One region of the Paenibacillus sp. FSL K6-2441 genome, then DNA from elsewhere that is predicted to be linked to it. Evidence: riboswitches for the same ligand, from Rfam matches in the RefSeq annotation. Region 1 holds a riboswitch; each other region holds the start of a gene.
What was found. A riboswitch is a leader RNA that binds a small molecule or an ion and turns the genes downstream of it on or off. The one in region 1 is predicted to bind cyclic di-AMP.

Region 1 (5,100 bases):
TTACAGCGGACGGCCAAGAGATTGGACGGGCCCAAGGCATTCAGGCGGAGGCTTGCGGCATTGCCGCCACCACCGACATGAATCCGGTACTGATCAAGCCAACTGGGGACATGCATTCGCAGATCGTTGTTCATGGGCGTCCTTACCGCCACTTAAGCGCATCTGATTATCGTGAGGAATTTTTGCCTAAAGCCAAGCCGCTGGTGATGGAAGCGCTCAGCCGGCTCCGCGACAAGCATGGCATTGTGGTGATCGAGGGGGCTGGGAGCCCGGCCGAAATCAACCTGAAGCAACGGGATATCGTCAACATGAACTTGGCTGAATGGGCGGATGCTCCCGTGATCTTGGTGGGGGATATTGACCGCGGCGGCGTTTTTGCTTTTCTCGTTGGTACCCTGGAGCTGCTTGAGCCACACGAACGCGCCCGCGTAAAAGGGTTCATTATCAACAAGTTCCGCGGCGATTTGTCTCTATTGCAGCCCGGGCTGGATTGGCTGGAGCAGCGGACCGGAATTCCCGTACTAGGAGTGCTCCCCTTTCTGCCTGATCTGGATATCGAAGCAGAGGATTCCGTTGTCCTGGATACCTATCCTGCCCATCCAGAGCAAGCGCCAAGTAAGGAACTGGACATCGCAGTCATCCGTTACCCGCATATTTCCAACTTCACCGATTTTGATCCGTTGGCCGCCGAACCGGACGTGTCGCTACGTTATGTAAGCAAGCTGTCGGAGCTTGGGCATCCCGATGCGGTGATTTTACCGGGGACCAAGGATACGATCAGCGATCTGGAATTTTTGCGTAGGCAAGGGCTGGCGGAGGCTATTTGCAGCCTGATTGAAGAGGAGACGCGCACCCAGCTGGTCGGAATCTGCGGCGGATATCAAATGCTGGGAGAACAACTGCATGACCCCGAAGGCGTGGAGTCCAATGAACCGAGGTCTGCGTTAGGATTGGGCCTGCTCCCCTTGGCAACAACCTTCCTCCCAGGCAAAAAAACGGTACGGGTGCACGGCTATACGTGCGAGGACCAGCCGATATCGCTGCACTCTAAGAACCGCCGGCTGCCGATCTCAGGCTATGAGATTCATGCCGGCTCGACCCAGCAGCTGCGGGACACTCGTCCCTTATTTATGCTTCGGGTCAATGAGGAGCCAGTACAAGGGTCAGGGACAGCCCCGGAGTTAGAACAGGCTGAGACGCAAACACATCCGGAAGGCGCAGCCCGCGCCGATGGCAGGGTGTTTGGGACGTATCTGCACGGAGTGTTTCATAATGATGCCTGGCGACGTGCTTGGCTGGACGGACTGCGTACGAGCAAAGGGCTCGAACCTTTGAGCGTCACCTTTGTTTCTTCCTCGCGGAAGGAGGAAGCCTTCGATCGGTTAGCGGAGCAGGTTCGCAGGCATTTGCGCATGGATCTCATTTACGACATCGCCGGGATCCAAGGTAAGCTTTGACAAATCGGGTGATGTTAGGGTAGGATAAAAGTACGCTTAATTTTCGATGGGTAAAGTCGAAAAGCGGGGGAACCAATCTTTTGGGGCGAATCGTTGTAGGATTAACGTAGGGAACCATCTTTCCCGAGCCCGTCAGCTAACCTCGTTTGCAGTGGATGGGTCATTTTAATATTATTTCAGTCATCAATTAATGACCCTGTTCTTTGAAGCGGGGTCTTTTTGCGTTCTGCAAGACCTTTGACCCGAGCATTCGGCGGAGTACTCGCATTCACTGCAAGTTTCGAGCTTCTTCTTTACGCATCGCACTATTAAAGGAGGAGAGGATTTATGGCTAGTCCGAAGTACATCACCGATATTGCCAAGGTGAGCCAGTTGTCCGAGCAGGAGCGGCAGGAGTTGAAACCGATTACGGACAAATTCGTTTTTCGGGTGAATGACTACTATTTGAATTTGATCGACTGGAATGATCCAGAGGACCCGATCCGCAAGTTGGTGATCCCCAATACGGGAGAGCTGAAGGAATACGGGCGTTGGGACGCTTCCGACGAAGCGGCGAACTATGTGGTGCCTGGCTGCCAGCATAAATACCGCACGACCGCGCTGCTGATCGTGTCCGAGGTTTGCGGCTCCTATTGCCGGTATTGCTTCCGTAAACGGTTGTTTCGCAACGATGTGAAGGAAGCGATGGCGGATGTCACGCCTGGCATCGAGTATATCGCCCAGCATCCGGAGATCAACAACGTCCTGTTAACCGGCGGTGACAGCTTGATTTTGGCTACAAAGAAACTGCGTTCGATTCTCGAACGGCTAAGAGCCATTGAGCATGTAAAAATCATCCGACTCGGCTCCAAAATTCCTGTTTTTAATCCTATGCGTATTTATGAAGATCCGGAATTGCTGGATCTGATTAGGGAGTTCTCCACTGTAGACCAACGGATTTATGTCATGGCGCATATCAATCATCCGCGCGAAATTACCCCTGAAGCCCAAAGAGGGTTCCAGGCGTTACACGACGCTGGGGCTATCGTGGTTAATCAAACGCCGATTCTCAAAGGCATCAATGATGATGCGGCCGTGCTTGGCGAATTGCTGGACCGCTTATCGTGGGCCGGCGTCACTCCGTACTATTTCTTTATCAATCGTCCCGTTGCCGGAAATGCTGATTTCGTGATCCCGCTGAAACGAGCATATCAACTGGTGGAGGAAGCGAAAGCCCGTACATCGGGGCTTGGCAAACGCGTGCGGTTTTCAATGAGCCATTCTTCGGGAAAAATCGAAATCCTGGCCATTGAAAACGGGCAGGCTTATCTCAAATATCATCAGTCCCGGGACGGTGAATACGGCAAATTTATGATTTTGCCTTGCCCGGATGATGCTACCTGGTTCGACGATCTGCCAGGCAGTGAAGCGTACTGGAAGAAGCCGGAATCGAAGCTGGATACGCAGTCGGATCAGCCAACGGAAGACGCTGCAAGCGCAGTGTCCATTACGGGATAAAACAAAACGTACCCTTCCGCTTCCCCGATCAGGGGAGCGTGAAGGGTACGTTTTGTTTTTAGAGTCAGATCCGGAATTTTGCGATCGACTCCTGCAGCGCCAACGCCTGCTCATGCAGCGAACGAACCGTACGCGCGTGATTTTCCATTTCGCTCAGTTGTTGCTGCGAATAGCTGCTGATTTGCTCCATGTTAGCGAGCGACTTGGCGGTAATATTGGCGGATTCCTCCACCGATGCGGTCACTTCCTCGGTACCGGCGGATACCTCTTGGGTGGATGCTGAGACCGATTGAATCGTCAAGTTCACGTTCTGAATCAGCTTAGTTAATTGTTCAAACGCCTGACCAGCTTGCTTCACCCGTTCTGTTCCGGAGACGATTTCCTCGCTGGCCCGTTGCATAGCGTTGACGGAGTTTTCCGATTCTTCTCGAATACTGAGCAGGTTCTCACCGATTTCCTCCATCGCCTGGCGGGACTGCTCAGCCAGCTTACGGACTTCTTCGGCGACGACAGCAAACCCTTTGCCGTGCTCGCCGGCTCGTGCCGCTTCGATCGCCGCATTCAGTGCCAGAATATTAATTTGCTTCGTAATTTCCGTAATGGTTACGACAACGTTTGAAATTGACTCCGAGCGATCATTCAGCGTGCGGATATGCCCCAGCGTCCGATTAGCCGCATCTTCTACATGCTGCATCTGCGTAACCGCCGTTTGTGCCAAAGTATTCCCGGCACCGGCTTCATCCGCAGCTTGTCCAATCTGTTCGGTGACTTCGGCAGACGAAGCGGCAATGTGCTGTACACCTTGCGAAATTTCTTCCATCGCACGGGCGTTTTCGGCCGCTGCGGACGCAATCGTCATGCTGCCGGCTTCGATTTCCTTCGTCGCTACATTGGAACGGGCGATCAGATCCTCAAACGTCGTAACCGAACGGGACAAGTTCTCTGAGCCGTCGACGACCGCCCGGGACGTTTGCATCACGGCAGCGAACATGTCTTTGAGCTGATGAGTCATCGTTTGGAAGCTCCCGGCTAATTGGGCGATTTCGTCATTTCCTTTCACTTCGATGGTATGGCGGAAGTCCCCGCCAGCCATTTGTTCCGTGACCGTCACGAGCTTTCGGATCGGCTTCGTGATTCGCGTACTAACAAAGTAAGCTGCCGCCATGCCCGCCACAATGACAAGCAAGGTGATGCCGATACAGATGTATAAAATTTGGTCTTTCTTCTTATCGATGAAGGTAGCGTCAAGGCCCACGGCGAGCATCGCTTTGCTGCCGGGAATCGCGATGAAAGCTGTTTTGTGCGAGCCGAATTTGTCGGTATACAACTCACTGATTTGTACCCCGCCATTGGCCGCAGCGGTCATGGCCGGCTGAAGCTCCAGCTTGTCGCCGGGGGTCATCTCCGAGTTCTCATTCGTCGCCAGAACTGTAGCGCCGTCATCTTGAATATGTAGTAAATAAGCAGTGCTCAAGTTGTAGTCCTTAGTGCTCTTCGTCAAATACGATTCCACCGCAAAACGGGAGTTATCTTTACCGCTGAGCAATTGCAGGGATTGGGTCGTATCTAACCGTTTGAAGATGTCTTGAGTACTAGTTTGCAGCACTTTATCGAACTGTGGCAGCACATTTTGCTCAATGATCCCCATAGAGATGTTATAAAAGCTGACGCTAAATAAAAGTGAAGATACGACAATAATCACCGCATAGGTACTCATCAATCTGCGGCTGATGGAGCGATTAATGACCTTGAACACGAAAATCCTCTCCGTTCCCCTTAAAAAATGTGAAGTATACGCCTGGCTGTCTCTCTTTTCTTTTTAACCAGCGGTTCATAAATATCATTTTATAGGAAAAAAGGTCCTTTGAAAACGAAAAATTCCTACATTTTTTGGTTTTCGTAAAAAGTTTCAAAAAAAACGTCTAAATCTATCGGAAAAAGCTAAAAAGAGAGCCCTGCGAATCATTTTTTGGAGATCGCCAGGGCTCTTCGAGTATAAATATCACATTACATGTTAGATATAAGTTAATTGTTTCGGATAAGATGTGAGCACTTCAACGCCGGTTGCTGTGACTAGCACATCATCTTCGATACGAACTCCTCCGATGCCTGGCACATAAATGCCAGGTTCAACCGTAAAGACGTG
Region 2 (5,100 bases), 950 kb from region 1:
TCCGTTCGATGTCCTCATCATCAAATCCGACATACACCGCAACAACGTTATCCGTCAGCGATTTGGCGTAGCTTAACGAGTTCATCACGACACGGGTAACGCCCGCCACCGGCACGACGATCGTGCTGCCCTTTATGCAAGGTTTGTCTTTATCGATGTCAATCCGAAGCTGGTCGGCGATATTGATATAATGTCGATGGATCTGGTAGAAAATAAACATCACGAGCGGCAAGAAGATAAATACGAACCAGACATGTGAAAACTTCGTGATAATGAAGATGAGCGTAATGCCCAGCGTCGTCAGCATGCCAATCGTGTTAATCGTAAGCCGGAACACCCAACCTTGCGGCTTGCGCTTGATCCAGCGCACCATCATCCCCAGTTGGGACAAGGTGAACGGAATAAATACCCCAACGGCATAGAGCGGAATCAGGCTTTCCGTGTCGCCGTGGAATCCAAGAACCAGCAGCGCCGAGGCTACGCCCAGGAAGATAATTCCGTTTGAAAAGCCAAGCCGGTCACCGCGCACCATAAACGCATGCGGCATGTATTTATCTTTGGCGAGCATAAACGCCAGCAGCGGGAAGGCCGAATAAGCCGTATTGGCTGCCAGAAACAGGATTAATGCTGTAATGCCCTGGATCAAGTAGTACAAGATCCCGCGCCCAAAGGTCGATTCAGCGATTTGAGATATTACGGTGGCCTTCGGATCCGGAGCAATTCCGTACCAATAGGCCAGCGCACTAATACCGATAAACATGGTGCAGAGAATGATACCCATCATCACCAGCGTGGTTGCGGCATTCCGCTCCGCCGGCGGCTTGAAGTTCGGAATGGCGTTGGACACCGCCTCAACCCCCGTTAAGGCCGAGCACCCCGAACTGAACGCCTTGAGCAGCAGGAACAAGCTGACGTTGGATACGGCCGTCCCGAACTCCGGTGCGCTGGCATGAATCCCGCCAGTCCAATACTTGTAGAGTCCCGACACAATCAGGACGAAGATGGAGGCCACAAATAGATATACCGGAACCGCCAGCATTGAAGCCGATTCCGTGACCCCACGCAGGTTCATGATGGTCAGTATAGTAATCATCAGGAGGGCGATCAGCACCCGCTGATCATGCAGCATAGGGAATGCGGATGTTATGGCATCTGTACCGGCTGACGAACTTACAGCTACCGTCAGTATATAATCAACAAGCAGCGAGCCGCCGGCCAGCAGTCCGGTTGACCGCCCCAGGTTATCCATCGCTACGATATAGGCCCCGCCCCCAGTCGGATAGGAGAAAATCGTCTGGCGGTACGACAGAATCAGAATCAACAGAAGCCCAAGTACCGCAAACGAGATCGGGATCGAATACCAGAGCGCGGAAAATCCCGCCGCCATCAGGACGATCAAAATCTGCTCCGTACCGTATGCCACGGAGGACAACGCGTCCGACGACAATACGGCCAATGCCTTAAGTTTGCTTAGCTTTTCTCCTTCAATTTCGGTACTTTTCATCGGTCTGCCGATCAGTACCCGCTTCAGTTTGCTTACCATGATGAAATCCTCTTTTCATTCTCAAAATAGCCTTCAATCCTGATCCGCTCGTAGTCCTTTAGGCTTCCCATTCCTGCAGCGAACAACACAAAAAGGCCGCAGGAAAGTTGGACCTTCCCGCAGCCGCTTTAAAAAGTTCAAGCAGATCACTGCGACAATTCCCTCTTTCGGACGCTTACGGAGTTAGCTGACGGATTCGGGCACGAAAGCAGCCCTACGCAGTTTGGCCAAGTTGGCCAAATCAAGCGATTCACCCCGGAAACCCGCCCTTTTGGACGCGTTTCATTGGTTCCCCCGTTTCTTTCTGAAATAAAGAAAGAACTCAGCGATCAGGTATTTTCGCCATATCAAATTGCTACGGATGAATCATACTCCCCGCCTCAAGAAGTGTAAAGATGAGGAAAAGGCGAATGGGTCGGAAAATGGGATCGACCTTGTTCGAGGAAGCGCATACATCATCCTCTTGCATTCATTTTTGAGGGCAGGCTTGAATTATCGAAGCATACATGCAAAAAACACCGTAAGGAGCGACATCCAGTCGCTTCCTACGGTGTTCTGATCTCAAACCGATACAGGTTTAAAACGAGAGTCCTCTCAACTTCTTATCCAGCAGCTCGAACGCCAGCTGCAGCCGATCTTCCGGCACCTCGCTATAGCGATCTCCGATACTGATTTCAAAGGTACTTCCCCCATCTGCCTTCTCCTTGACGAAAGAGGTTAAGCCAACCCCGGTTTCCCGATATACCTCAATCAGCACGGGCTCCAATCGATCCTTGGGAACGTCCGAATGAACATGGAACATGTTGGACACCGGGATCGCCGGGACGGTCTTCATCCGATGACATTGATTAAACAGACTGGAGAGCTCCTGCGCTTGCCGATAATACATCCCCATCTTTCCTATGCGCTGCTCATAGTAGTAATCCGCACTCAGAAAATAAGGATACAAGCTGATGAGATCCCCGCCATGGCGTCTTTTCCACACCTTAGATTCCTTCGTCAGCTCCGGATCCCCTGCCAATATGGCTCCGGCGATTCCGCCGATGCCTTTGTAGAACGAGATATAGACGCTGTCGAACAGGGCGCAAACCTCTGCGGCGGTTTTTTCGTAGTAAGGCAACACTTCGAACAGTCGGGCTCCGTCCAGATGCAGCTTAATGCCCCGCTCCTGGCAGTAGGCGGAAATGGCTTCAAGCTCCGCGAACGGCGGCAGCTGACCGCCGATTTCGCGCTGCGGCAGCTCCAGCAGCAGGCACGAGACATCCTCCGGCAGTTGCCGAACGTCCTCCATCTCAATCAGCCGATCCTTATCCGCCAGGAGAATCGGCTCCAGCCCGTGCAGTTCCTTTAATCCGTCTTCCTCATGAATTTCCAAATGGCATAAAGGATGATAGGCCACACGTTTCGATCCCTTACGGTCGCACCAAATCCGTAAAGCAATTTGCTGCGCCATCGTGCCGCTCGGAAAAAATACAGCCGACTCCTTGCCGAGCACCGCAGCCATTTTCCTTTCGAAGGCTTCCAGCGCTTGTCCTGTACCGTACATGTCGCTGTCTACCCCGCCGCTGATCTCGGCAAAAGCCTGCTTCAGCACCTCTACATTCCGTTTTCCGTGGCCCACCACTTGATAAACCGTCCGGTCAAAGGCCGCCTTCAGTGTCCGCCTATCCAGTACCCCATCATTTCCATACATGCTCCTCGCCGCTCCTCTCCCATGCTGTCTGTCTAGTTTGTATGATCATGCTTATTATAGCGCCATTTGAAGCAGGAATCGATTATCAGTAACGAGTGGATTTGTTACTACTTACTCCACTTTGAAGTTTTCCACTTAGTGAATCATTTCGAGCGAAAACAATGCGCTCTCCTTGATCTCCAGAGCGAACTCGATAGACCAAGAAGAATCCTCTGTGGAAGCCTAATTTTGTCTAGCTACTGAAGAGAACCTAACAGTGAGCAAGGCACGGTTTTTATCTATCTTCATTAGCACTCCAATAGAAGTCGAATCCTCCATTTACAGTATCACTCTCCCTAACTAGAATCGATGACTAACTGAATACTTTTTTACCATTTTTAATCGGGTAGGAGGCTACCCATTAATTAGGCAGCCGACCTCCCACACCACCGTACGTACCGTTCGGTATACGGCGGTTCCATTAGCAATGCGCAGTAACTTGTCGATAATAATCAGAAAAGAAAAGGAATCCGAGGTTCTTCAGCCTATTGTTACCGAGGGACTTCGAGAGGATTGGGCTATTGGAGATTCTCCAATAGCCCTTTCTTGTGTTTGCGTATTCCCACGCCTTCTGTTCATGAATTCCGAGCGATATAAGCCTTTCGAGTTTCGTCCTCACTCGTTTCCATTGCTTCCAGAAGACCATTCGGATACGCCTTCTCATCCATTTATCAGTGGTTTGGAGTAGTTGTTTCATGTCAGCAAGCTTGAAATAATTTACCCATCCCATGATGTAACGCCTAAGCTTCAGCGCCCGGTCGGTGTTGCCCATTCCGTTGCTTCTCGACGTTAGCTCTTTCACTTTAGCTTTCATCTTGGATACGGATTTGGGATGGATTCTGACCCGCGTTTCCCCTTTGCTCTGGTAGAATGAGAAGCCAAGAAATTTAACTTTTGTCGCATCGTCCACGATCGTTTTCTCCCGGTTTACCTTGAGAAACAACTTCTTCTCGATGTAAGGGAGAATTTTCGTCAGGGTACGCTCCGCACTCCTCCTGCTCCGGCAGAATATGAGCATATCGTCTGCGTATCGCACGAATCGATGTCCTCTTGCTTCCAGTTCCTTGTCCAATTCATTCAGCATGATATTGCTGAGAATCGGACTTAGGTTCCCTCCCTGCGGTACGCCGATTTCCGTGTCCTCAAACTTATGCTTCACGACGACTCCCGCCCGGAGATACTTATGGATGAGCGAGATCACTCGTCCGTCTTTGATCGTTCTTGAAAGCACTTCGATGAGCTTGCTTTGGTTGACGGTGTCAAAGTATTTCTCCAAGTCCATATCCACCACGTAACGATATCCCTCTTGCACGTATTGTTGGCTTCGTTTCATCGCGTGGTGTGCGCTCCGTTTGGGTCGGAATCCGTAGCTGTTGTCTGAAAACTGCCTCTCATAAATTGGCGTAAGCACTTGGGCGATTGCCTGCTGGATGACTCGGTCAACCACTGTTGGAATGCCAAGGTTTCTCTTCTTTCCGTTCTCTTTGGGAATCTCTACCCTTCGAACGGGATTCGGGCGGTACTTGCCGCCCAAGATCAGTTGCTTGATGGTCTCGCCATTGTCTCTGAGATATTGTAGAAGTTCATCTACTCCCATCCCGTCGATTCCGTGCGATCCCTTGTTCGCTTTGACTCTCTTGAATGCTTCGTTCAAGTTGTCCCTGCTAACGATTTTCTCAAGCAACCGGTCCTTCGACTCGGTTGCGTTGGTGTCGTCGGTTTCGGTTATCCTCGCAGGACTGTGCACTCCCGCATATCCTTCGTGTTCCGCACTATTCTTTTGCAGAGAGTCTTCCGTTGGAAGTTGGCTGCCCTTGGCTCCTGT
Region 3 (5,100 bases), 990 kb from region 1:
CTTCCCGTCTTCGCCAAGCCGCATCCTCATCGATCAGCCTCGCACCTTCCACGTACTCTTCAATCGTATTCCCACCCAAATTCACGATCCGTACCAGATCCAGCTGCTCCCATCTCGGACATTCCTCACGCAGGAAGGCGTAGATGCCCGGATTCTCCAATCCAACGCTGTTTAACATCCCCGACGCTGTCTCAGCTACGCGAACGCCTTCGTTCCCTGCCTTTGGATGCAGCGTCAACCCTTTTCCGGACAACCCGCCTAGTTGATTGATATCATAAATCGCACCATATTCCTGACCAAAGCCAAACGTTCCAGAGGCCATCACGATCGGATTTTTAAAAAAGACTCCAGCGAGGCGACACGATAAATCCGTCATACAAACATCACCTCTTCCGCCAAAAATACCGGCCCGTCAGCGCAAGCCTTCTTCCGGACGTCTCTGCATTTCACGCTGCAGACAAGGCAAGCACCGATTCCGCATGCCATCCGATTCTCCAAGGAGACGTATACCTTGGCCTGGCCGCCGCTTTCCGCCTGTTTGCGCTGGACGGCATGCAACATCGGATGAGGCCCGCAAGCAATTACCGTATCGTACGCCCGAAAATCCACTTTCTCTAGAATCGAGCCGCCTACATCCACCGTCACGTTGCCGCGGGACATCGCACGGAACTCCTCTACCAAATAAGGCTCGCGGCTGTAACCGAGATATACGTCTGCCTGCGGTGCTTCCCTAAGCGCATAATAAAACGGAGCGATGCCGATGCCACCGCCTACAAAGGCGGTTCTTCCCTCCAGCGGCGGAAACCCGTTACCAAACGGCCCGTCCAAGGTCAATCGGTCGCCTTGCTTCAGTTCAGATAACCGGGTCGTACCTACCCCCGCAACCCGGATCAAGAAATCCAGCCGATCCTCTTCGAGATCAAAGATACTGATCGGTCGGGACAGTAACGGATAGCGTTCTCCTGCACGCAACATGTAGAATTGCCCCATTTTTCCCGTAAATCGCCCTTGTACGGACAGTTTGAACACCCCTGGTGATATTTCCTCGTTAGCCACTACGATTGCCATATGTTCACCCCACCCCATTTGATTACACTTCATCAAAGGATGCAATTTTTTAGCGGGATCGTCTGTGACATCTCTCACAGCGAATCATGAGAGGAAATCAGCGCAATTTTTCACAATCCATCATGATCTGAAAAAGTTAGGGGATACTAGAGAACATGTACAGTTTTGGGTTGAAGGGGGACTTCAAATTGCTTATTCAGCTTAAGAATGCTCTGGTCTGCTGCATGACCGCTTCTCTGATCATGGTGGGCGGGACGGAATTTTATCCCGTCAAAGCCGCCGCACTGGATCTCGAAAACAGAGGGCCAGAATCTCAGGGGGACCAGGCGGACAAGAAGGCGGCACTCGTGCCCGCAGGTGCCAAGCCGGCAGATCTTGGTGAGCTGCGGCGCAAATATTCAGAAACCTTCATCTTCCGGGGGCCGGAGGTGAAGCAGATTGCACTGACCTTCGATGATGGTCCGGATCCGCGGTTTACGCCGCAAATTTTGGACGTGCTTCACCGGAAAGGGGTCAAAGCCACCTTCTTTGTTGTTGGTGCACGGGCTAAGAAGTTTCCCGGCCTGTTACGGCGGATGCATCACGAAGGCCATCTCATCGGCAATCACTCCTTTAATCATCCGAACTTCCGCAACCGCTCCATTAAGCAGTTCCAGAGCGAGATTTTACGCACGGAGAAAATTATCCAGAACGTCGTTGGATACCGTCCCCAGCTGATTCGGCCGCCTTATGGAGAAATCAAGGAAGAACAGGTTCAATGGGCGAAAAAGAACGGCTACACCCTCGTCAATTGGAATGTGGATTCACAGGATTGGAAAGGGATCGACAAGAACAAAGTGATCTCCAACGTGATGCGCACGGCGGGGCCCGGCTCGATCATCCTTCAGCACTCAGGCGGCGGCGTTGGCTCCGACTTAACCGGCACCATCCAGGCTTTGCCGAAGATCATCGACGCCTTGCAGGCACAGGGGTATCAATTCGTTGATCTTTCCGAGCTGCTGCATACGACCAAATACCGCTGATGTATTGGGAATCTTCTGAAAATCAGGCACTTCGCCAGCAAGCACAAAAAGTCGGCCAGGATACATTCTGACCGACTTTTTTAAACAAGGTGTTTAATTTAATACGTAAAGCGTCACATCTTGGAAACCAAACGATTTCGCATTTGCTGCGCTGCCGGGAATAAAGATATCAATCCGGTTACCCTTGATTGCGCCCCCCTGATCGGTGGCCGTAGCTACAAAAGCCTGATCCGGCAGACCGTCATGGTTGTGGCCGGTCACCAGCACCTTTGTGCCCATCGGAATGACATTCGGATCAACAGCGATGGTACCAAGCTTCAGCGGGTTGCCGAAGTAGTCAACCGCGCCCCATTTTCCATTCTCACTAGCTGATGCCGAATACGCCGATGCTTTCACATTGATCGTTTTCGAGTAAGTAAAGGTTTTCCCCCATGCTTCAACCACGTTCCCGGTAGACATGACCTTGAGCTTGGAAGCGGAAGCAGTTGTCGTAGCTGCGCTCTCCTTCTTCGCCGGAGCAGCGGAAGCAACTCCCGTCGTTTGGGTTTGAACTCCCGGAATGGTGATTTTTAAACCAGCGTAAATATTTTTCGGATTGATGGATGGGTTGGCAGCCATGAGCTTATTCATATCTACGCCATATTTTTTGGCAAGAAGATAAAAAGTATCTCCTTCCACGGCTTTATGTACCGCGTCTGCATGGACGGAAGTCGTCTGCATCGGAATCGTAAGGCTTGCGGCGATCAGCGCCGTTGCTGCAATTTTAGACCAAATACGAGTATTCAAATGAATTGCCCTCCTTTTTACTGCGCCTGCGGAGTTAGTTGTCGGATTCGGGAAAAAGGATCATTCCCGGCGCATCGCTTCGATACGCTTCACCCCAAGAAAACAGTCAGCTAGGCAGCCCCTGTTTTCATCTTTCGTCCCCCGCACCTCAAGTTCAGGTTTCGGCCTACTTAATATATCACAATTTTGTAACCAATAGGTCAGGTAAATCCCACCAAACGGCGGAATTGCTTGATTGGACTGGTTACATTTTTGTGTTCAAAGGTAAAAAGAGTGTAAATTTAGATCGTACGTTCGATCCATCGGAGGACAAAAAACCGCCCGAATGGAAGCTCGGACGGTCCTTAAGATTTATAATACTTTGCTTAAAAAATCCTGCGTACGCTGATGCTTCGGCGCCCCAAACACCTCTTGCGGCGTACCTTGCTCCAGAATGACACCTTGATCCATAAACAGGATGCGGTCGCCAACCTCACGGGCAAATCCCATCTCATGCGTAACGATAACCATCGTCATTCCCCGTTCAGCCAGGTTCTTCATAACGTCAAGCACCTCTCCGACCATTTCCGGGTCCAGGGCCGACGTCGGTTCATCAAACAGCATCACATGCGGCTCCATAGCCAATGCGCGGGCAATCGCAATCCGCTGCTTCTGTCCGCCGGAGAGCTGCGCCGGATAGGCGTCCCGCTTATCCTCCAGTCCAACCGTGCGAAGCAGGTCCATGGCGATCGCTTCCGCTTTGCCTTTATCGAGCTTCTTCACGCGAATCGGCGCGAGCGTAATGTTGTCGATCACGGTCTTGTGCGGGAATAGATTAAAGTGCTGGAACACCATCCCCATTTTCTCGCGGGTTTTATTGATGTCATGTCCCTTGGCGGTGATCGAAGCGCCTTCAAAGGTGATCTCCCCTTCGGTCGGAACCTCTAACAGGTTCAGGCAGCGGAGAAACGTACTTTTCCCCGACCCGCTAGGACCGATGACGACGACAACTTCGCCTTTGGAGATTTCCAGATCGATCCCGCGCAAAATATGGAGTTGGCCGAATTTTTTATGCAAACCTTTAACGGTGATCACTGGTCTTCAACTTCCTTTCGAACACGCCCAAAATCCGAGACAGCGTGAATGTCAGAATAAAGTACATAATGGCGATGATCAAATAAGGCGTCATCCCATCGTACGTAATCGTCACGACGGACTGTGCTTGATAAATCAGCTCGGCCGTACCGATGATCGATACGATCGACGATTCTTTAATGATCGTAATAAACTCGTTGCCAATCGCGGGAAGCACCGATTTGATCGCCTGCGGAATGATGATATGGCGCATAGCCATCCCTTTGGTCATCCCCAAGGAACGGGCCGCTTCCCCTTGTCCCCGATCGACACCTTGAATGCCGGCACGGAAAATTTCCGCCAAATAAGCCGAACTGTTAATGGACAATGTAATCGCACCTGACTGAATCGGGGTGAAATTAATATCAAACATAAATGCGAACCCGTAGTGAATAATCAACAGCTGTACCATCATTGGGGTGCCACGCAGAAATTCAACCCACACATGCCCCAGAAACCGTAGGATCCCCCATGGCGACATGCGCAATAGTGCGATCAACAAACCAAGAAAGAAGCCGCATATCACGCTGATCGCTGCCAAGAGTAGGGTATACTGAACACCGGCCAAGAAGTAACTGCGGTATTCCATAAACATTGAAATTAAGTCCATAACGCCTTCCTTCCTCCTCCTTTACCTTAAACCCTTAAGCAAAAAAACAGAAAATAGCGAAAGCTTCGCTATTTTCTGTGGATGGATATCGTGATTATTTTTCGGCCAGTTCGCTAGCTTCGGCAACGAATTGATCGATGCTGCCTGCGCTAATCAAGCGATCGAGCGTCTTATTCACTTGATCCAACAGCTCTTGGTTGCCTTTCTTAATGCCAATCACGTAGCCTTCATCCTCAGTTACCGGCTTGGCATCGGTGATGACCAGGCCTTTAACGTTCTTAACGAACGATTCTGCGACAGGACCTTCCAAAATAGCAGCATCTACACGGTTGGAGTTCAACTGCATAATGATGTCATTGATTTTAGCCAGCGAGGTTAGTTTGGCATTCGGAATTTCCTTCGCCATTTCTTCTTGAATGGAACCTTGTTGAACGCCGATTTTCGCGCCCTCCAGCGATTCCATTGTGCTGAACTTGTCTTTGTCCGCTTCACGAGTCACCA
Region 4 (5,100 bases), 1.3 Mb from region 1:
CATCGTATGGGCGACAAGAGGGAATGGTTACTCGCGGAGTTCCTTCACCCCGGCATTCAGCAGCGTATCACTCAGCTTGGCGAACTCGTCCAGGCTTAATGTCTCCGCCCGCCGGGAGGGCTGGATCCCGGCTTCCTCCAGCAGTTGCTCCAGTCTCTCCCGCCCTTCCTTCGGGAAGAAGCGGCTTTTCAGATTGTTGGAAATCGTCTTTCGTCTCTGGGCAAAAGAAGCCTGCACCACCTCGAAGAAAAACGCCTCATCCTGAACCGCCACAGCTGGCGTCTCCCGCACGGTTAAGCGAATCACTGCGGACTCTACATTCGGCTGTGGAATAAACACGCTGTGCGGCACCGTGCAGATCATCTCCGGGGTGCTGTAGTACTGCACGGCGATGCTAAGGCTGCCGTAGTCCTTGCCGCCGGGAGTGGCAGCCATGCGCTCGGCCACTTCCTTCTGGATCATGACGACGATATGTTTCAGCGGCAGTTTCTCTTCCAGAAGCTTCATCATGATGGGAGTCGTCACGTAATACGGCAGATTGGCGACGACACTGACGCCGCTCACCCCGCTGAATTCCGCAGCAAATAAAGCCTTTAGGTCCAGCTTCAACACATCGCCATGGATCACATGGACGTGCGGGTAGGGCTCCAGCACCTCCTGCAGAATCGGAAGCAGCCGCTGGTCAATCTCCACCGCTGCCACCTTGCCTGCCTCCTGCGCCAGCTTCTCCGTTAAGGCGCCGATGCCCGGCCCGATTTCCAGTGCGCCCTGGGTCTTGTCCAATTCGGCGGCGGCAACAATTTTACCGAGGATGTTCTGGTCGATCAGAAAGTTTTGCCCCAGACTTTTTTTGAACGAAAAACCGTGCCGCTGAATGATCTCCTTCGTCCGGCGCGGTGTGGATACGTCTTCCCTTATGCTCATGGTTCTTAAACTCCTTTGCTTTCCAACTCGGCTAACGCAGCTGCAAACTCCTCGCGGCTGATGCGGAACACGGTTAACCGTTTGTAGAGCTGCTTTCCGTTACAATATCCGATACCCAACAGCTCGCCCAGCGCTTTTCGCCGCGCCGCAGCTTGCGGGTGTACGATTAACCCTGCGTTAATCAAGTCTTCCCAGGTGATTGCGGCCTCTACTCCCGGCGCTTCGCTGCGCACCCGGGACAACGCGGTGCGGATCGCCTCCGGCGAGGCATTCTCCACCCCGATGTCGCCTTTCTTCGTAGCTTCGACCTCAGGCAGGAAAGCGTGCTTGCAGCCCGGCACCCGCGCTGCCACGATTTTACGAATCCGCTCCCCGGCATGGTCGGGGTCCGTAAAAATAATCACGCCCCGGCGTTCCTGCGCCAAAGCGATTTTCTTTAGCACGGCTTCGCCTATCGCCGAACCCCCCGTCTCAATCGTATCCGCCTCTACGGCTCGTTTAATGGCCACGGTGTCATCTCGGCCCTCCACCACGATGACCTCTTTGATCATGGATCTGTCTTCCTTCCTGTTCTTGCTTGTCTCCACCAGAATAACAAAAAGAAGAGGATCATATCATCCTCTTCTAATCCACTGTCCTTCTAATCCACTGTCTTATTCATCATCCTAATACTATCTCATTCCCTCCGCATTGTAAAACGAAAGAGAACGAGATCTTAGTTCAATTCCGGCTTCGTCGGACCGATTACGTATACGGTGCGGCCCTTCTTGCGGCCGAATTTCTTAGCATCCTTCAGACTATCAAAATAGACGTCCATCTTATTTCCATCGATGGCTCCACCCGTATCCTCTGCCTTACGGAAGCCGACTCCTTCGATGTATACCCACCAACCAAGCGGAACGACGTCTTTATCAACGGCAATCGTTCTGCCTTCCGTCACGCGGGTACCCGAAGCCGTACGGGTGCCTATCCCGTCTTCTTCCGCCGAATACGCGGTTAACGTAACATTTTTCAGGATCTTTTTATATTTGAATGAGACGCCACCTTTGGTCGTCGTCCCGCTGATGTTCACCGTATTTCCCTTACGGCTTATGCTGGCCGACAGGACCTCGGTAGGTTTCTTCGTGCCGACTGCGATCACCTTCGGCTGAGGGTCCTTGGAGACCTCTTTGCCGAGCCAACGCTTCGCCACGAATTTTCCGTCTTCGTAGGTTTTCTCAATGTTGTGAATGACCAGACCTTCGGTACCTTCTTGAATGACCTTCGTGGTACCTTTTAGCAGCTTGTCGTCCGACGTTTTGACCACGCTAAAGGGCACAGTCTCCTTGCTCTGCACCGTTTGCTTGCTGACCCGAACGACCTTGACATTCAGGTTCTCGGTAACTTTACTGTCCAATGCCGGGGTCACCTTGTCGTCTTCATCCAAAGTGATGCCGAGCTCGGACAATACGCCCTCTACTTTGCTTTGCGTCGTGAAGTGGACTTTCGTATTGCCGTCCGCGGTCACATTGACCGGCTTCGCGCGTACTATGACAATGCGGTCACCGTTCTTCAGCGAGCTTTCCAGCGGGAGGGATACTGAATCCTTCGCACTGAGCTTAATCGATTGTTCCTCCAGCAGATGAGCTACACTGGATTGGGTTGTCTCCACAGACTGGACATTCCCGTCCACAATCAGGGATACTTCCTTCTGTGCCTGGCTATACAGCCAGATTAGGATGATGATGATTCCCGCGATGGCCAGAACGCCGACGAACGCTATCTGACGTAAATTCTCATGCTTCCATCGCATTGCGTAAGACATGCTGGATGAGCGTGATTCATGGGTCTCCTCTTTGCGGAAAATGCCCATTTCTTCCGTCCTCCTTCATAGTCCCGCCGTCTAGGTCGATGCATGATAACGATTGACGCGACTACAGTTACTTTTTACAAAACGCCTAAGGTAGTCAAAAAGTCATCTTTTGATCACGAAGCAGGTCAAGAAGTGAATTCGGCATCGAATCTTGAATTCAGCCGGGCCTTCCGTTGCTCACGTACCCCCATGTACGCTGCGCTACTCAGTCCCAAGCTTCATCCAACCTTCTCGGTGCTGAAAAACCTGACTTTTTGAACACTGATCTTAAATTTAATCCTAAGCGTTTTGCATCCTTGACCAGTCTCTCCTGCTTGTCGTCACCTCCTGTTTTCCAACAGTATGACGACCCTATTACTTTTATTCAAAACAAAAGAAGCCGGGAGAAAGAGTTAGAGGAACTCCTTCGTGGCTTCTTGAATGTCTTGGGTGTAATAGCTGCACGAGTGACCTCTCTTATTCGCTTACGAGGTTAGCTGTCGGGTTCGGGCGAAAGAGAGCCGCCCTTTCTCAGTACATTCGCTCATGGCGCAATGACCTTGAATTCACCCCATAGACCCTGGAAAGAAATCGAATACGAACGCATACAGGCTATCGCCAACTGCAATCCGTATTGGTTCCCCCGTTCTCCGTCATAGGAGATTCAGCGAGACTGGTTCATGGAACCAAGCATCGTACGGTTCAAAACGAACCGAATCGATACTGAAAAGATTCTATCCTGTTTCGATGCAGGTTGTAAAGGACGAATCAACCACGTTTTTTTAAAAAAATGGTTAAAAAAATGTAATGACCTTGTTTTTGAGGGTTAAAAAGCATTAATCTTTCCGAAATCCTCTTTATTTCATCCGTTTTGCTCTCAAATACTCGGGATTCCAAATCGTTCCAATGCGTTTCGGGTGGTAATTTCCGCGATTTCCTCAAAAGTGACCCCTTTGAGCTCGGCTGCCATTTCTGCAACCAAGCGGACATGAGCGGACTCATTCCGTTTACCACGATATGGATGCGGCGTTAAATAAGGGGAATCCGTTTCGATCAGCAATCGATCCATCGGCGTCTTGGCCAACACTTCTTTTGGCTGTTTTGCATTTTTAAACGTAATCGGCCCGCCAAACGACAAATGAAATCCCAAATCTAGACACATTTTGGCAATTTCCCAACTGCCGGAGAAAGAGTGCATCACGCCTCCAACTTCATTGGCTTTCTCTTCCCGAAGGATGCGTACCACGTCTTCGTGAGCGTCCCGATTATGAATGGAAATCGGCATGCCCAAGCTGCGAGCCAGTCCAATTTGCTCACGAAAAACCTTATGTTGAACGTCCTTAGGTGACGTATCCCAATAATAATCCAGCCCAATTTCTCCGATGGCGACGACCTTCTCATGCTTGCACAATTCTGCAATCCAGTCCAAATCGCCCTCTTGCATTGTAATCGCGTCTTGCGGATGCCAGCCGACAGCGGCATAAATGAAGTCATAGGTCTCTGCCAACTTCATGGTCGAAGGGATCGTCTCGCGGTTAAATCCGATGTTAATCATCCGCGTAACCCCTTGTTCCACGGCGCGCGCGATCACTTCCTCGCGGTCCTCGTCAAATTGGGGAGCATCCAAATGCGTATGCGTATCAAATAACATAAACCTTGTCATCCTCCTAATTCCGTTGCTCGAAAATGCGGGCTACCGGGCGGGGCAGCCGATCTATCACAGCACACAATTTATTATCCGGATAGTACAAATGCGTCTTCCCTCGGTGCAAGCCGCTGATCGACCGCACGATATCCGATACTTCTGAAATTTCCCGGAGCCGTTCCTGCCGGTCCAACAGCAAAATTTGCTTCTGTCGAACCCCATCGTCCGGACGGAACACATCATACGGCAGATCGGTCGGAAAATCAATTTCCATGTCGTATTCAGGTTGTAGGCCCACTTGTCTAAAAGCGTTCCGAATCTCCTCCAGCATTTCCAGTTCCGGCGTGTCCAATTCTACATATTTATACAATTTGCGATTTAAAAACCGGGAACATAAATCGCTTAATCGCTCATCCTTTTCCCGCGTCCACTGCATGAAAGCCGTTTGCATCAACGCTTCGTCCAGCTGCAAATAATCGGCAACGCCGATATCCCCTTGAAATAAAAATGGCAGCGGATGCGGCAAGAAGTTAAAGGAATGCCCGCTCCGGTATAATTCCTTCGCCCGTCGCAAAATTTGCCGGAGAATGATCTCCGAGCTCCGCGTCACCGGGTGGAAATAGACCTGCCAATACATCTGATACCGCGACATCAAATAGTCTTCCACCGCATGCATCCCCGATTCTTTGACAACAACCCG

Region 2: another riboswitch for cyclic di-AMP. It lies ahead of NSQ80_RS01855 (APC family permease); the one in region 1 lies ahead of NSQ80_RS05910 (KamA family radical SAM protein).
Region 3: another riboswitch for cyclic di-AMP. It lies ahead of NSQ80_RS10740 (3D domain-containing protein); the one in region 1 lies ahead of NSQ80_RS05910 (KamA family radical SAM protein).
Region 4: another riboswitch for cyclic di-AMP. It lies ahead of NSQ80_RS00145 (3D domain-containing protein); the one in region 1 lies ahead of NSQ80_RS05910 (KamA family radical SAM protein).

The regions. Positions count from the first base shown of each region.
Region 1 covers NZ_CP150174.1:1,376,201-1,381,300, forward strand. Annotated here, with positions in the region: gene NSQ80_RS05905 (cobyric acid synthase) at 1-1,457, shown strand, start outside; cyclic di-AMP (ydaO/yuaA leader) riboswitch at 1,481-1,623, shown strand; gene NSQ80_RS05910 (KamA family radical SAM protein) at 1,785-2,954, shown strand; gene NSQ80_RS05915 (HAMP domain-containing methyl-accepting chemotaxis protein) at 3,019-4,710, opposite strand; gene NSQ80_RS05920 (Xaa-Pro peptidase family protein) at 4,969-5,100, opposite strand, start outside.
Region 2 covers NZ_CP150174.1:424,523-429,622, reverse strand. Annotated here, with positions in the region: gene NSQ80_RS01855 (APC family permease) at 1-1,543, opposite strand, end outside; cyclic di-AMP (ydaO/yuaA leader) riboswitch at 1,701-1,881, opposite strand; gene NSQ80_RS01850 (beta-eliminating lyase-related protein) at 2,121-3,236, opposite strand; gene ltrA (group II intron reverse transcriptase/maturase) at 3,697-5,100, opposite strand, start outside.
Region 3 covers NZ_CP150174.1:2,366,046-2,371,145, forward strand. Annotated here, with positions in the region: gene NSQ80_RS10725 (dihydroorotate dehydrogenase) at 1-376, opposite strand, end outside; gene NSQ80_RS10730 (dihydroorotate dehydrogenase electron transfer subunit) at 373-1,068, opposite strand; gene NSQ80_RS10735 (polysaccharide deacetylase family protein) at 1,257-2,090, shown strand; gene NSQ80_RS10740 (3D domain-containing protein) at 2,184-2,810, opposite strand; cyclic di-AMP (ydaO/yuaA leader) riboswitch at 2,885-3,053, opposite strand; gene NSQ80_RS10745 (amino acid ABC transporter ATP-binding protein) at 3,228-3,950, opposite strand; gene NSQ80_RS10750 (amino acid ABC transporter permease) at 3,937-4,599, opposite strand; gene NSQ80_RS10755 (transporter substrate-binding domain-containing protein) at 4,694-5,100, opposite strand, start outside.
Region 4 covers NZ_CP150174.1:30,207-35,306, reverse strand. Annotated here, with positions in the region: gene rsmA (16S rRNA (adenine(1518)-N(6)/adenine(1519)-N(6))-dimethyltransferase RsmA) at 28-924, opposite strand; gene rnmV (ribonuclease M5) at 930-1,475, opposite strand; gene NSQ80_RS00145 (3D domain-containing protein) at 1,640-2,776, opposite strand; cyclic di-AMP (ydaO/yuaA leader) riboswitch at 3,223-3,435, opposite strand; gene NSQ80_RS00140 (TatD family hydrolase) at 3,633-4,406, opposite strand; gene NSQ80_RS00135 (HD domain-containing protein) at 4,423-5,100, opposite strand, start outside.